Regions from separate parts of the Paenibacillus sp. FSL M8-0212 genome, predicted to be linked through region 2. Evidence: predicted binding sites of a transcription regulator. Region 2 holds the regulator's gene; the other holds the start of a gene.
The links. Region 2 encodes Rex, which represses fermentation and respiration genes when NADH is low (regulators of the CRP and FNR family bind a similar motif). Its sites were predicted from a motif close to TTGTGAAATATTTCACAA; they were not measured.
Positions count from the first base shown of each region.

Region 1 (7,323 bases), 2.2 Mb from region 2:
ACTTTGCCTAATGTATCTTGATTCCATGAATTCCGTTGCCTTGGGCGTATCCATCATCCCCGAATTCCCTCCTTTAATCCTGTCTCTGCCAAAAAAGATTCCAACACCGTGCTCCACCGGCTCCGCCACCTGGCAAGATCATACGACAGTGCAGTCTCTCGCGCATAGATTCCCAGTCGTTCTCGCTCGGCCCGATCCTGTACAAGACGCACCAGTGCAGCGGTTAGTTCCTGCTCACCAGGAGGTACCAGCAGCCCATTAAAACCATCCTGAATCAGATCATTTAATCCGCCAACATTGGAGGCAATTACCGGGAGTCCACAGCTCATTGCTTCCAGACAGGCATAGGAGGTGCCTTCCGAGAAGACGGTTGGAATTACGGCGATATCTGCCTGATGGTAGGCCTCCCGAATATCCCGGAAATCATACGTGCGCTGGTTAATTCGCTCCGCATGTGGATGAGTACAGTGCCAGTAACGAAAGACTCTCCCGACCGTGCTGCCTTCGACCAGTTCCCCGGCAAATTCAACCTCCAGATCCGGAAAGGCTCCAAGTAGTTTATCTGCCGCCAGCATCATTGGAATAATACCCCGTTCCATGCTGATGCGGCGTGGATAGATAATGCGAATTGGGCGGGGAGATGTCACACGAGCATCAATAGCTTTCTTTTCAACCTGTCCCTGAATCGGACCATTAACCTGATGCTCAGCATCTGCTTCTGCTAGAATATCTGTAGCCCAATCCTTTGAATTTCGGTGGTTATGAGCAAACCTATACGTTTCGCCATCTGCCTCGACTTCTTCCAGTTTCGATAACTGCAAATGGAGATCTACCGTTCCTTTCCCCTCTCGTTCTTGATCGCTATCTGTATCCCCACCTCTATCTCCGTTAGCCTTACCACTGTTCGCTCCAGCACAACTCGTTCCGCCCTGGCCTTCTACAGCTTGCACCCCTGATATAACTGCACCAACATTTTCTTCATGACTCGCCAGATCATTCTTCCATGCGACAAGCCAATCGTCTTCCTGTTCTTGCTCAAAGGTTCGCGTTGGTGGGGCAGGTGTGAAATAGGACGTATCCACTGCATTGGGAATCAGGACAACCTGTCTTGGATCGGTATAGGTGCATGCAGCTCGGCAAAAGGTCTGGAAATGAGAATCCACCGATACAATGCGCACGAGTCCATCCAGAGCCAGCTGAATGTGTTCTGCTACTTGTTGTTTTGTCTCCAGTGGCAGTCCGGGACAATCCCAGTTAATGCCGTGACAGATGCCAAGACTGCCGGGTTTGTAGGTGATGGGTTGCCACAGACAGCTGGCATAGATCACTGGGCCGCGCGCTGCGGCTGCCATCCGGTCAAAGGCTTCCGGTACATTATCCATGTCGTACGAATAACCGAATACATCAATCTGCTCCGTCCGAGTCTGGAATGCTTCAAAATAGGACAGCTGATGAACCTCGGGAATATGCCCGAGTCCTCGGATGACACTGCACAGATCCAGAATATAGCGTTCCAGTCCACCCCCAAATACACGACCGAATTCCCGGTTGTACCCGTCGGTGAAACTATGCGTCAGAATACTCACCACGCCCATCTTACGGTCCCTCCTTCCAGGGAATCAGCCGAGGTTCCGGATCGAGAATAGACTCGTAATGTGCAAGATTACCCCACTCACCGCTAGGATCAATGCGCTTGTAACGCAAATATTTACGAACCCGGTCCTCCAGACTGCCGGCCCAGCCGAGATGCTGAACCTTCAGTTCCGTACTGACCCCAGGCAATACAGTGCAGGACAAGGGAAGACGAGGGACGTGATGATTCTGTTGTGGATAAAAATAAGGATATCCAGGCATATACCGTACAAGTGAAGCGGTATGCCGTTTGTGCAGAGACCAGAGATCATCTTCCCGGTAGTGGGTCCGGCCACCCCACATGTCGTAGAATCGAAATGCAAACCAGTCCGCATACTCCTGATTAATCAGAGTGCGTATGGCTTTCTTGGCCTCTGAGCTGTACAGCTCATCCGCATCAACTGAAAGCAACCAGTCGGGACGTGTTCCCGCAGCCGCTTGCCATAAGGTGTTGCGAAGGCGCCATTCCTCGGCGAACAGTGGTTTCTCCAATACCTCCAGACGGACCACCTTTGGATAGGCTTTGCATATGTCCGGTGTTCCGTCTGTGCTGGCATCGTCCACAATCACGATCTCATCCACGAACTCACTCAGATCATGCAATACTTCTTCAAGGTATCGGCCACGTTCATTGCGAACCTGGAGCATGGCGGTCAGCTTGTTGCCTTTGCTTTTGCGAACCCGACGAATGGAGAAGGGCTCTTTGAATACACTTGTTTCCTCTTGTGTTATAGCTGCACTCTGTTCTTCCTGACCTTGTGAATCATTCCAGTGATGCACTTGGCTTCGGATGTCCTGCGTTGGTTGCGCATGATTCGGGGTGTGATCTCCATTTTCCAATGCGTCTTTATGTGTTCGATCGACTGTTTCGATTGGCGTGTAGGTGGTTTCGGTTCGGATATCCCTGTGAACCATTGGCCCATTCAACTGTTGTCTACGCTTCTTAGGGTCCAGCATCATGGCACCTCCCCAAGCAATTGCTGTACAGCATGATCCAACAACTCCAGTTCGACAATCCGGGCGAGCGCATCTTCATCCTCCAGTGCCGTTTCGAGAAAATGTCGGACTGCCCCGTGCCGTTCCCCTCGCAGTGCCAGCGCACTGCCGGATAATTGCTGATAATCCCGGCGACTGGCATCATCCTGAATATCGACTGCATGCACCAGAGCCAGTGCCTCTTCCACACGTCCAGTCTCCTGGTAGATGCGGAATTTCCAATGTCTCGCCGTTTCTCCGCCAAGTTCGTCCAGGATACGCAGGGCATTTCCGTAATCATCGTTCATACGCAGTAGTTCCGCTCGTACAAGTTGATCTTCTCCTGCCTCCAGCCAGCGACATAACTGTTCATAATGATGCCGTTCCTGCTCATCGGATGCACTAATTCCGTACACTCGCAGGGCGTCCTCCAACTCTCCAGCCCGGGCATGAATGGCAGACAGGAATCGATAATGGGAGATCACACAATCACTGCGACCATTCATGACTGCATGGGTGAAGGCCTCTTGCAACGAATGGACGGCCCGCCGATCTTCAAGTAAGTATTCATAGGCTGCCAGCAAAAAGGATATCGTCTCATGTGCACCTGCTTTGGCACGAAGCTGGCGGTAGAAGTCGGCACGTACACTGCATTGGAGCAGGGTGACGCTATCCGGAGTGCCTGACAGGACCTGCCGCAGCGCATGCAGGAAGAACAGTTCGTAGTCCCGGAGAGGGACTTCGAGATCATCCTTTTGCATCGTACCCGCAGGTGCAGGGTCTTCGCCGCCCAGCCAGATAACACGTACGCCTTGGAATAACAGCTTCATATAACGTGTCTCGGAGGATGTGCCTACCAGATCGGCGATGCCGACCAGTTTGGAAATACTGCTCTCCCATAGGGGAGAAGATGATTCTTCCCCAGCAGGCTCAGGGAGCAGGACGATACATAGCTCCGGCTCCAGCGAGGCTGTAGCCATAAGCCAGTAGGGATGGGCGACTACGGCTACGGTGCGAGGTTCCAGCAATAGCTGCTCGGCTTCAGGGAGGGAGATGACGGTAATGACCGGAGGTACATCTTCTGTTTGCGTCAGGCTGCTGACATAGAAGACCTCTCCCTCGATCGACAGCAGTGCAGCAATATCGGGATAGGGAAAGGATGACCAGCCACCTTTGCGAGGGAAGAGAACATATCGGACAGGGGACTGTGCTGTACTGACCTTATCCAGGCTGGCTTCGGTGTCTTCACCTGGTAGTGGTGCAGGTTTTTCCATGAATAGTTCACCTCACCTTGACTGTAATATGGAGCGTCATTCGCTCTGCATGTGCTTCATGCTTTCACTTCATATGTAAAGCCCTCACGGTACTTCGCATGATATACCTGAGACTAACATATGGGCATTCCGTTCCAAACATGAGTATCTTCCATGAATAGATACAGTTGGCAAGCTGTGATAATAGGCTGAATTTTATCTTTTGTGTGACTAGGATCACTTTTTTTTGCTCTAGAGACGAAGATTGTGATAATTCTCACATGTATAAAATAGGTAATCTGGCACAATACGTTCATCAACGTATTTGGCGGACAGACAGCGAAGGTGCAGCTTCAATGCCAAATACGCATACTGCGAAGTGAACAGAAAGAAGGGGTAACGGTATGGATCCGATTATGTTATCGCGTATCCAATATGCACTTACAACGATTTTCCATTTCTTTTTTGTCCCGCTATCCATCGGTCTTGTACTGTTGGTTGCGATTATGGAGACGTTGTACGTTGTTAAGGGGAAGGAAATCTACAAAACGATGGCCAAGTTCTGGGGCAAGCTGTTCCTGATTAACTTTGCCGTCGGGGTAGTCACAGGTATTTTGCAAGAGTTCCAGTTCGGTATGAACTGGTCCGAGTACTCCCGATTTGTCGGGGACGTGTTCGGTGCGCCACTGGCTATTGAAGCGCTACTGGCGTTTTTTATGGAGTCTACATTTATTGGTTTGTGGATATTCGGATGGGATCGTTTGTCCAAAAAAGTGCATCTGGCCTGCATCTGGCTGGTGTTTGTCGGCACATTCCTGTCCGCGCTGTGGATTCTGGCAGCCAATTCATTTATGCAGCATCCTGTCGGGTTTGAGATTAACAACGGCCGAGCCGAGATGAATGATTTCTTTGCACTCATCACGAATGGTCAGCTTCTCGTCGAATTCCCACATACGATTTTTGGGGCATTGATGACAGGGGCTTTTGTCGTAACCGGGATCAGTGCTTACAAATTGATGAAAAAGCAGGATGTGGAGATCTTCCGCAAATCGTTTAATATTGCGATCATTATCGCTCTTGTTTCCTCGTTTGGTGTAGCTTTCTCCGGACACTTCCAGGCTCAATATCTCGTGGAGACACAGCCGATGAAGATGGCAGCCAGTGAAGGCACATGGACAACGACAGAAGATCCGGCACCATGGACGGTGGTCGCTTTTATTGATCCGGATAAACAGGAGAGTACGGGTGAGATCAAAATCCCTGGATTGCTCAGTTACCTGTCCTACAGCAAGTTCTCCGGTAGTGTCAAAGGCATGAAGGAGCTTCAAGCTGAGTATGAACAGACGTATGGACCGGGGGACTATATCCCGCCAGTACGGACAACGTTCTGGAGTTTCCGTATCATGATTGCAGCGGGTGGTTTGATGATTGCACTGGCGCTATACGGTACGTTCCTAGCCATGCGTAAGAAGCTGGAGGTCGCTGGGAAGTGGTTTATGCGTCTGATGGGATTCGCTATATCCTTGCCATTTATCGCCAATACATCAGGTTGGATTATGACCGAGGTTGGAAGACAGCCATGGACGGTATTTGGTTATATGACCACCGAAGCCGGAGTCTCACCGAATGTATCCGCAGGAATGATCCTGTTCTCGACCATTGCTTTTACCGCTGCGTATACGGTTCTCGGAATCGTGATGGTATACCTGTTCGTACGTGAGATCAAGGCAGGGCCATTTGCGGTCGAGAAGCCAGAAGATCACGATGAATCGGCCGATCCGTTCGGCGTGGATGGAGGTTATTCCGTTGTCACTAAGTGAGTTGTGGTTTTTGCTGATTGCCGTATTGTTTGTTGGTTTCTTCTTTTTGGAAGGTTTTGATTTTGGTGTGGGGATGTCTACAGGTATTATCGCCAAAACAGATCGTGAACGCCGGACTCTGATCAACTCGATTGGTCCGTTCTGGGATGGTAATGAAGTATGGCTGATTACAGCAGGGGGCGCGATGTTTGCCGCCTTCCCGCACTGGTATGCCACATTGTTCAGTGGTTTTTACCTGCCACTTGTAGTGGTGTTACTCGCCTTGATTGGTCGCGGAGTTGCTTTCGAATTCCGCAGTAAAATGAAACAGCAGCGCTGGCGCAAAACGTGGGACATCATCATTGTTGTCTCCAGCGCGCTCTTGCCTTTCCTATTCGGCGTGGTCTTTGCCACATTGATGAAAGGTCTGCCCATTGATGGGGAGATGCAGCTGCGTGCAGGATTCCTCGATATTGTTAATCCGTACACCGTGATTGGTGGCTTGAGCGTAACCCTGCTGTGTCTGGTTCATGGATTGCTGTTTGCATCACTACGAACAGTAGGTGATCTCAGAGAGCGTGCCTTGAAGACAGCGCAAAAATTAATGCTGCCGCTGGCTGCACTGCTCGCTGTTTACGCGTTAATGACGTATTTCATGACCGATGTGTTCGCCGTACGCGGCTGGGCTCTTTGGATTATGGTTGTACTCGGCGCAGTCTCGCTTGCACTTGCGGCATACTTTGTTCGTCAGAAGCGTGAAGGCTGGGCTTTTGGGATGACTGGGGCAGTGATTGCAATTGCTTTTGCCTCGGTCTTTATTGGACTTTTCCCAAGAGTGATGGTGAGTTCCTTTGGAGCGGCATATGACCTGACTGTATACAATGCCGCATCGGGCGCTTATTCATTGAAAGTAATGACAATTGTAGCCTGCACACTGCTGCCGTTTGTTCTCGGTTATCAGATCTGGAGTTATTATATCTTCCGCAAACGTCTGAACGAGCAGCACCACCTGGAGTACTGATATGGGACGGGGGCTAATGAAGCTGCCGGGCATCCGGCCGGTACTTGCGCTGGCCTCAGCGCTGGTGCTGCTACAGGCGATGACGATCATTATGCAAGCCAAATGGCTGGCACAGGCCATCACGGCATTGTTTGAAGGTTCATCCGTAACGGAGCAGTACCCGGTACTGCTGCTGTTCCTGGCTGCTTTTGCCGCCCGCTACGCCTTATCCTTCTGGTTACAACTCGTGACATCACGATATGCGGAGAGGACAGGGACCGATCTGCGCAGACAGATGGTGGAGCAGTGGTTCAGGCTCGGGCCGCGTTATGCCAAGACGGAAGGCACAGGCCATCTGGTTACCCTGGCACGTGAGGGAACAGCTCAATACAAGACGTATCTCGAACTATTCATTCCTCGTATGCTGGGCATAGGATTCACACCTATCGTCATTCTGCTGTATGTGTTTAAGCTGGATCTAATGTCCGGGGTTATTCTGATGCTGACACTCCCAATCCTGATCGTGTTCATGATTCTGATTGGTTTGGCTGCGCAGCGCAAGATAGATGGACAATTCAGGTCCTACAAAGCACTCGCTAACCATTTTGTTGACACCTTGCGGGGTCTGGAAACGCTGAAAACGTTGGGACAGAGCAAAACACAC
Region 1 covers NZ_JBBORP010000001.1:2,891,060-2,898,382, forward strand. Annotated here, with positions in the region: gene MKX68_RS12875 (class I SAM-dependent methyltransferase) at 1-57, opposite strand, end outside; gene MKX68_RS12880 (glycosyltransferase family 4 protein) at 54-1,595, opposite strand; gene MKX68_RS12885 (glycosyltransferase) at 1,597-2,589, opposite strand; gene MKX68_RS12890 (tetratricopeptide repeat protein) at 2,589-3,881, opposite strand; gene MKX68_RS12895 (cytochrome ubiquinol oxidase subunit I) at 4,265-5,680, shown strand; gene cydB (cytochrome d ubiquinol oxidase subunit II) at 5,625-6,680, shown strand; gene cydD (thiol reductant ABC exporter subunit CydD) at 6,682-7,323, shown strand, end outside.
Region 1: a site for Rex is predicted at 4,126-4,143, ahead of MKX68_RS12895 (cytochrome ubiquinol oxidase subunit I). Genes of this name have one in related genera too.

Region 2 (9,417 bases):
CACAACGAGAACTTCCACTTTGGAATTCGCTGTTGTGATCCGGCGTGGTTCGCCGGAACGAATGGCATTCAACGCTTCATCCAGTTCAACACCCAGATAAGTGAGCTGCTCACATACTTTTTGGCGAAGTACAACGGAGTTCTCACCTACACCAGCCGTAAAGACGATCACGTCTACACCGTTCATTGCAGCTGCATATGAGCCGATGTATTTACGCAGACGGTATTCGTACATTTCAAAAGCAAGCGTGGAGTTGGCATCGCCATTCTCCATACCTTCCGTAATCTCACGCATGTCACTGCTGATTCCCGAGATCGCAAGCAATCCACTGTGTTTGTTCAACATGGAGTTCACTTCGCTTACGCTCAGTTCTTCCTTGTTCATTACATAAGGTACGATGGCTGGGTCGAGGTCACCAGAACGCGTTCCCATCATCAGTCCCTCAAGCGGAGTCATACCCATCGAAGTATCCACGGATACGCCACCTTTAACTGCTGTTACACTACCACCGTTACCCACGTGACAAGTGATGATTTTCAGATCTTCCACTGGACGATCCAGATATTCAGCAGCTGCCTTGCTTACGAAATCATGGGAAGTACCATGTGCCCCGTAGCGACGTACTTTATATTTTTTGTAAAGTACACGCGGAATGGCATACAGGTAAGCTTTTTCAGGCATCGTCTGATGGAACGCTGTATCAAAGACCATTACCTGAGGCACACCTGGCATATTTAATTCAGCCGCACGAATACCCATCATTGCTGCAGGGTTATGAAGTGGAGCCAAGTCGAACAAACGACGAATTTCAGCTTTGGCTGCATCATCTACCAGTGCAGATTCTTTAAATGCTTCACCACCGTGAACAACACGGTGTCCAACAGCTTGAATTTCACTTACAGAATCCAGTACACCATTTTCTTTGTGAGTCAAAATATCAATGACTTTACGGATTGCTGTTGTGTGTTCCAGAATTTCACTAACTTCTGTAACATCCTCACGGCCTGTTGGTTTGTGCGTCAGAATGGAGGAATCCATTCCGATCCGCTCTACCAGACCTTTAGCCAGGACAGATTCGTCAGTCATATTATACAGTTGATATTTGAGCGAGGAACTCCCCGCATTAATTACGAGTACTTTCACAGTCGGTCACCATCCTTGTCGTACTTGAAGAATCCTTCGCCTGTTTTGACACCCAGGTGTCCTGCACGCACCATTTTCTTCAGGACTGTAGAAGGACGATATTTCAATTCTCCGAATTCACGGAACATTCTTTCGAGTGCAGCTTCAACAGAATCCAATCCGAAACGGTCAGCCATTTCGAGTGGTCCATGTTGGAAGTTGTATCCGATACGCATTGCATCATCGATATCTTCAGCAGATGCAACACCTTCTTGCAATACATGCAACGCTTCGTTAATCAGCAGACAGATCAAGCGGGAAGTTACGAATCCAGGTGATTCATAGATCATGACTCCTTTTTTGTCCGCTACTTCTTCAACAAAACGTCTGGTCTCTTCGAAAGTTGTATCCGAAGTTTTCAGTCCACGAATAATCTCTACAAGATCAACCCGGGATACCGGGTGAATAAAGTGCATACCAATAACACGCTCTGGGTATTTGGTCGAGCTTGCAAGCTCGGTCAAACTCAGCGTGGATGTATTACTTGCCAGAATGACATTGCTTGGACAAACTTGGTCCAGTTGGCTGAATACTGCTTTTTTCGCATCCAGATCTTCTGAAATCGTCTCAATGACCATGTCGCAAGTTCCAAGTTCAGCTAAATGAGCTACCTTGGTAATACGGGAAAGAATCAATTTCTTCTCCGCTTTTGTAATCGCCCATTTCTCCAGTTGTTTATCCAGATTGGTTTCGATCATGTCATATGCATGATCCAGCTTTTGTGTTGTATGCTCCACGAGAAGCACATCAAGTCCTTTGGCTGCTAGCATCTGGGAAATACCTTGCCCCATCGTACCGCCGCCGACAACTCCTATTTTTTTGAAAAACATGGTTCTGCTCCATCCTTTCGGTTCTCTATTTCTCTATTGTACCCTGTTCGCCGAAAATTACAAATTTCGACCCAACATATAATAATATCTTAGCACGAGTGAAATGTAAAAAAAAATAACCAGCATAAATAAATTATGCTGGTAGAAGGGCACTGTCACGAAATTGACAACGAAATTGTTCGCCAGACAAAACTTCCTCACGAATCAAGATGTCGAGTGAATTGTCGAAAATTGTCCGTTGTTCTTCAAGCAACCGCTTTGTCTGTTCCATCAGTTCTTGCAAAATTAATTTATTCTCTCGCATAAGTTCCTCGGTTGTCACCATATCCATGTTCACAATCCCAAGTGAAGTCAACCCGGAAGCCATCATGGTCTGTACCACATTGGTTGCCTGATCAAAGTCATTGCGTGACCCTGTGGAACGACCACCGTAGTACATTTCCTCCGCAGCTGCTCCTCCGAGTGCAATCATAATCTGCTCTTCCAAGAAGCGCTTCGTATAGAGGAACTGTTCCTGTTGCGGGTTATGACGTACATATCCCAGCGCCTGACCACGCGGACTAAGTGCCACCTGACTAACACTGCCTGGACGAACAAGTTCTGCCATAATGGCATGTCCCAATTCATGAATGGCGACCCTTTTCTTCTCTTCCACACTGGACTCACGGTCTGTCTTCTCACCCATCATGACTTTATCAATAGCCAGGGACAAGTGCCGCTGTTCGATGTTCAACAGCCCGTCCCGCATGGCGTATATTGCTGCTTCGTTCATCACACTTTCGAGCTGTGCACCGGAGAAACCATACGATTCTTCAGCTGTTTTCTCCAGATTAACTTCCTTCATCAGAGGTTTATTCACCGCATGCAGTTCCAGAATATGCTTTCTGCCCTTCTTATCAGGCAAGTCCACTTGAATGTGGCGGTCAAAACGTCCCGGGCGCGTCAGAGCGCTATCGAGCATCTCTTTGCGGTTTGTTGCAGCGATAACAAGGATTCTCGGCGTATCGGAAGAATAGATTCCATCCATTTCCGTCAAGAGCTGATTGAGGGTCTGATCATATTCACGCTGTTGACCGCCCTCACGTTTCCCCCCGATCACATCGATTTCATCGATAAATATAATAGCGTTTTCCTTATTTTCCTTGGTGGCACGAGTTCTCGCGTCCTTGAACAAATCCCGAATTCTGCTGGCACCCACACCAACATACATTTCCACGAACTCACTGCCAGATGCTGCTACAAAAACAGAATCGGTGTAATGGGCAGCAGCCTTGGCCATCAACGTTTTTCCTGTCCCTGGAGGGCCCGTCAGCAAGATCCCTTTTAACGGGCGAATCCCGAACTTCCGAATTTCTTCATGTTTGATGAGAAAGTCAAGTGCTTCACGCAATTCCTGCTTGGCACTGTCCTGTCCGCCAATTTCTTCAAAAGTAAGCTTGGAAGGTCCTTTTTTCTTCCGTTTACGTTCCTGTGCAGCGCCTACTGTAATCCCGCCACGCATTTGCATCATGAACAGCAAAGCTCCGACAAGCACCGCTGCAATCAGAATCGGAACAATATTAACACCAGTAAAAGCAAGAAAAATAATCAATACGGGAAAAAATCCGATGGCAACTTCTTTTGTCCACTTAGGCATTAGGCCACACTCCTATCTGACCGGGCACACGCGGCAGAATAATAAACTTGCTGGCATCTCCGTCTCTGAGACTGACATATACATTGTTGTCATCCATCGCTGTATTCACCTTAATTCCATTGGTCGCCATCTTTGACAACGTTGGTGTAATCTCGGTGTATTGCTTGTTCTCCATCGCCTGAGCTACGGTAAACATCGCATCACCCCACCAACTTTCCAGTGCTTCACTGGAATGATCCACAACGTCCAATTTTAGTGAACGTGTTCCAATCAAGTTCTGTCCTTCTTTGTGAATATATTGTACCAGTCTGCCCAAATCAACATCGGGTTGCAGATCCAGTTTCAATTGTACGTCATTGCGGTTAATAGTTAATTGAACGTCATTGACTCCATCGTACTGGGTAACCATCTTTTCAATCGGATTCTGCACAGCCACCTGACGATATACAAACCAACCTCCAAACAACACAACGGCTGAAATGACGGCAGTTAAAGCAATAGGCAATACTTTTAGTTTCAAGTGAATTACCCCTCCCAGATTTTGGCCCAACCTACTGGCTTATTGGTATATAAGAATATGTGCACATTGACTCCTGCGATAATTTCGACAGGTTTATTTGTTTTGAATGTAACTTTGAGTACATATCTGAGTATATCACATCGTATATACAATTTCGAAGGCGAAAATATGAATAAATTATTAATTTTAACTATTTAAATTATTTAAGTTTACGGGCAACACAAAGAACCGGTTCAGTCGGATATCCGTCTGCCGGTTCTTTTGTTTCATTCATTCTCTAGCTATGTCACTCTATTTGTTCTAGCTGTTCGGGAGTGTGTAGACCAGGTCCACCTGTTCTCCGTTGCTAAAACGATAAAAACGATAGTGGTTATGCGTACCGTCTTTATAATACACTTGCCACACATATATTCCATTCACAACTCCGGGCATGATTCGTTTAATCTCGCCGGCAGGAACTTCAGAACTGAAGCGATTGCGGATCTGCGCTTCGGACATGCCATTCTGCAGCAGCTCACTGTGTACAGCGTTTGCACCCTTAGCCGGTTGATTGTTTGCATCGAATTTAACCCAAACCATAACATCCTGGTTATCCTTATTTTTGCCGATCAGGGTCCAGTAGATGTTGTCAGAGCCTTCTTTGTCTCCCCAGATGTACTTGCGCAATTCATCATAGGATGTAATGCCCAGTTGCTCCTGAGCTGCCTGTATGGCGAGCGCTTCTTCCTTGCGCTGGTCCTGCGTGACATGGACGTAATAACGCTGAAGTCCAAACAGAATCAGAACCAGTGCAAGCAGCGAAATCCATATCCACTTCTTTTTTTTCTTCAAAAGCCGAACTTCCTTTCCCTATGATGCTCTATCCTGCAATTAACGAGCAAGCAGACCATCAAATGCCAATTGAGACTCACGCAAAATACGCTCTTCATCCAGCGTCAGACATTCGCCATGTTTCACCACTTGTTTCCCATCCACCCATACGTGCTCAACATCTTTGGCAGAAGCCGAGTAGATCGTATGTGAGATCAGGTCTGTATGTGGATAGAAATGTGCCTGTTCAATGTCCAAGGCGATAAAGTCAGCCTTCATGCCGACCTGGAGTGCTCCGGTATTGTTCAAGAAGATTGATTTGGCACCATATGACGTTCCGAGTAGTAACGCTTCGCCTGCTGGCACTGCCGTCGGGTCACCAGATACACCTTTGTGGATCAATGCAGCCAGTCTCATTTCCTCGAACATATCCAGGTTGTTGTTACTTGCTGGTCCGTCAGTTCCGAGTGACACGGTAACTCCTGCTTTCAGCAACGCAGGTACACGCGCAACACCGGAAGCGAGTTTCAGGTTACTTCCCGGGTTATGGGATACAGCCACATCATGACGGGCCAGAATCTCAATCTCTTCGTCATTCAGATGCACCGCATGTGCAACCAGGGATGGACGGGAGAAAAAGCCCAGTTTCTCCAGATGTGCTACAGGACGCAGTCCATAATCAGCCACGTTCTGCTCGACTTCACGAAGCGTTTCCGACATATGTGTATGAAGAGGAAGGTTTAGGTCGTTTGCGACCTGTACAAGCTTCTCTATGTAGTCAGGAGGGCATGTATATGGTGCGTGTGGCGAGATTACGGTTGTAATGCGACCATCGGCCTGTCCATTCCACTCACGTGCAAACGCTGCCGACTCCTCCAGCTTCCGCAGTTGCTCTTCTTCCGAGCACAGCCCAATTACACCACGTGCCAGTGCTGCTCTAACGCCGGATTGCTCCACAACTTTGGCAACTTGATCCATGTGATCGTACATGTCCAGGAAAGCTGTAGTTCCGCCTTTCAACATTTCAAGCACCGATAGCGAAGTTCCCCAATATACGTCTTCTGAAGTCATTTTCGCTTCCATCGGCCACATTTTTTCCTGCAACCATACTTGCAACGCAAGATCGTCTCCGTGCCCTCTGAGCAACGACATCGCTGCATGACCATGCGTATTGATCAGACCCGGCAGGAAGAACAATCCTTTTCCATCCACTTTGGTACAATTTTCGTCTCCATCCGGCAATGTCTCACCAATATGCACAATCTTGTCATTCTCAACAACCATGTATCCTTGAACAACGTTCCATGTTGTGCCGCCTTCATTAACGGCAAATTTGCCGTTGTGAATTACCCATCTATTTGTTGTCATCTTCCTCATCGTCCTTTCCAGTCTCCAAGTAATAGGCCAAACTAAGCAGATCCGTTGTAAAGTCAGCATGGTGAATGCGGATATGCGGCGGTGTTTTTAGAATTGTTGGTGCAAAATTAAGGATCGCTTCAATTCCCGATTCAATAAGCTGATCGGCTACATTTTGAGCTTCCGTATCCGGAACCGTAATAATACCGATGCGGATGTTATCCGTTTTAACCGCTTCCGTCAATTCATTCATTGGTTTTACCGTCAAACTGTTGATTTGACTACCAATCTTCGGTCCATATGCATCAAATACAGCAACAATCTTCATGTTGTCTTTCAGATATGCGTTGTAGTTGGACAAGGCCTGTCCGAGGTTACCCGCACCTACCAGAGCTACATTAATTTGCTGATCGATTTTGAGAATGTGACGAATTTTCTCGATCAAATAGGATACATCATACCCGATCCCTTTACGACCAAAATCACCGAAGTAAGCCAGGTCTTTTCGAATTTGGGCCGGATTCAGATCCAGCCTTTGTCCAAGCTCTTGAGAAGAAACAGTAGCCACCTCACGCTGGTGCAACTCGCTCAAATAGCGCAAGTATACAGGCAGACGTCGTACCACCGCTTCCGAAATTTTATCCGATTTCATTCTTGCTCCCCCTTACCAAGGCCACGATAAAAATAATAGATGAAAAGTTGAGCATTCTGTATAAACTCAAAGATAAACGTGACATTTTATACAGAATGCTCCTTGTAATTTAGGTTATAAGTTCTTACGTGCAACTGCTCTAATCGGATACGGAAATATCTAATAAAGTTTAACGCCAAACGATAGTGTCATGCAATGATATAACGAACAGAACAACCATTATTCTTGTTCATTAGCAGGTTTTTCCAACCACTCGGTGATTCGTGGAACCATCTGCTCCGTGAGCATATGCTCCATTTTGGGACCTGGTAATGAATATAAAAAGAATTTACCATAGTACGCTTCAATCACACGTGTATCATAAACAATGACAATTCCTCTGTCCTTTGCTGTACGCACCAATCGGCCAAATCCCTGCTTGAAACGAATGACCGCTTGTGGCACGGACAGTTTCATGAACGGATTTTTCTTCTGTTCCTGAAGCAACTCACTCTTGGCTTCCACCAACGGATGATTCGGCGGTTGGAAAGGCAATCTTACAATAGCGAGACAGGTCAGCGCTTCTCCCGGAATATCTACACCCTCCCAGAAGCTGCTTGTGCCCAGAAGTACTGTTGCTTTGGCATCTTGGAACCTGCGAGTCAATTTGGAACGACTTCCACTATCAACGCCTTGACCAAGCAACGAGATGTCGTTGCCAGACAGCGCCTCCTTCAGCGGATCATAGACCTGTCGCAACATCTTGTATGAAGTAAACAGAACCATCATGCGTCCACGCGTAGCAATTGCCGTCTCTGCGAGTGATTGCACCAGCATATTAACAAAGTGCGCATCACCCACACTTCCCTTCACACTCGGGAAATCACGCGGAATCACCAGAAGTGCCTGATCGCGATAGTTGAAAGGTGATGGCAGCATCGACGTTAACAACCGATTATTCTCGGAAGCATCCTGCAAGCCAAGCTGCTCAATCATGAACTGGAATGACTTATCTACCGAAAGCGTAGCTGATGTAAGCACAACACTTTTCTTTTTATCAAAAAACAAATCCTTAAGTTGGGCACTGACATCTACAGGTACGGCATACAGCTGGAGTGATTTACTGCGGAACTGGCCGCTGGCTTCCATCCAGTACACTGTTTTGGCGTCATCCATTCGCATGAAGAAACGTAGATTCTCCTTCAATGTGGTCAGATCTTTCAGTAATCCTGTAATGTCCGTAATCAGACTATCCGATTGATAATCATCCTGATCCTCTTTCACTTCAAGCAGCAATTTGTCCCCTTTGCGAACCAAATCGCCCAGAGTCACATAGATCTGGTTCTCCAGATCCTGCAACTCCTGCCATTTTGCAGGTTTCTGAGATGCTTTCAGACGCAGTGAAAATTGCCCCGTCTCGCCCGGTGAAGCATCACTTCGTTCAGGCAACAGACCAAACAAGGCATCGCTCATACGATCCCACAGTTCCTTGACCTCAAGAGCGAGCGGGAACATCTGATCCACCATGGAGCCCCATTGCACCGAATTCTCATGCCCGGATAACTGCGAACGAAGCATAGGCAGCTGACCATTACGACTGTCTTTAAACAGGCGGGTCAGTGTATGAACCAAAGTGAAATATTTCATATGCATTCCAAGATGTTTACCAGCGACATCCTCCAGATGATGTGCCTCATCGATTACAAGACTCTCATAGGCTGGCAGCAGCTGATGCGCGGCTTTCACATCCGTAAATAATTTGGAGTGATTGGTGATTACGATATCAGACAACCCTGCTTCATGTTTGGCACGATGGTAGAAACATTTGCGGAACCATGGACAGGATCTTCCCAGACATGATTCGGATTCGCTCTGTACCGTCTCCCAGAAGTCCCCTCCGCGTCCGCTAAGGTTAAGTTCCTCATCATCTCCGGTTTCGGTCTGTGTTAGCCAGACGATCATCTGAGCAGCTGTGAAATAATCCTCTTTAGGTGTGGCGAACTCACGTTTATTGATTTTGTGTTCAAATTTGCGCAGGCACAGGTAATGTCCACGTCCTTTGAATACAGCAGCCTTAAACGGGAACGGAACCACTTGAGTCAGCATCGGAATGTCCCGCTCTCTCAATTGCTCCTGCAGATTGATCGTATGCGTGCTGACCATAACTTTCTGTTCTTGTTTCACACTTTCGTAAATAGCAGGCAACAGATACCCTAGAGATTTGCCGGTACCCGTTCCAGCTTCGATCAAGAGATGTTTCTCTTCATCCAGGGCTTGCCTTACACTGCTGAACATCTGAGTCTGCGCTTCACGCTCTTCGTAATGATCCAGCGTATCCTTCAGGTTCTCCCGAACCTGGTCCATAAACTGTTCGAAGCTTACACCATCAAGGGGGTTAGCCTCCCGCTCATCGCGTGGTGCACCAATATCGGTCCAATCACTTACATTAAGA
Region 2 covers NZ_JBBORP010000001.1:5,135,355-5,144,771, reverse strand. Annotated here, with positions in the region: gene MKX68_RS22770 (acetate/propionate family kinase) at 1-1,143, opposite strand, end outside; gene MKX68_RS22765 (3-hydroxyacyl-CoA dehydrogenase family protein) at 1,140-2,012, opposite strand; gene MKX68_RS22760 (AAA family ATPase) at 2,146-3,648, opposite strand; gene MKX68_RS22755 (hypothetical protein) at 3,641-4,168, opposite strand; gene MKX68_RS22750 (DUF5590 domain-containing protein) at 4,469-4,999, opposite strand; gene MKX68_RS22745 (amidohydrolase) at 5,039-6,346, opposite strand; gene MKX68_RS22740 (redox-sensing transcriptional repressor Rex) at 6,333-6,986, opposite strand; gene dinG (ATP-dependent DNA helicase DinG) at 7,206-9,417, opposite strand, start outside.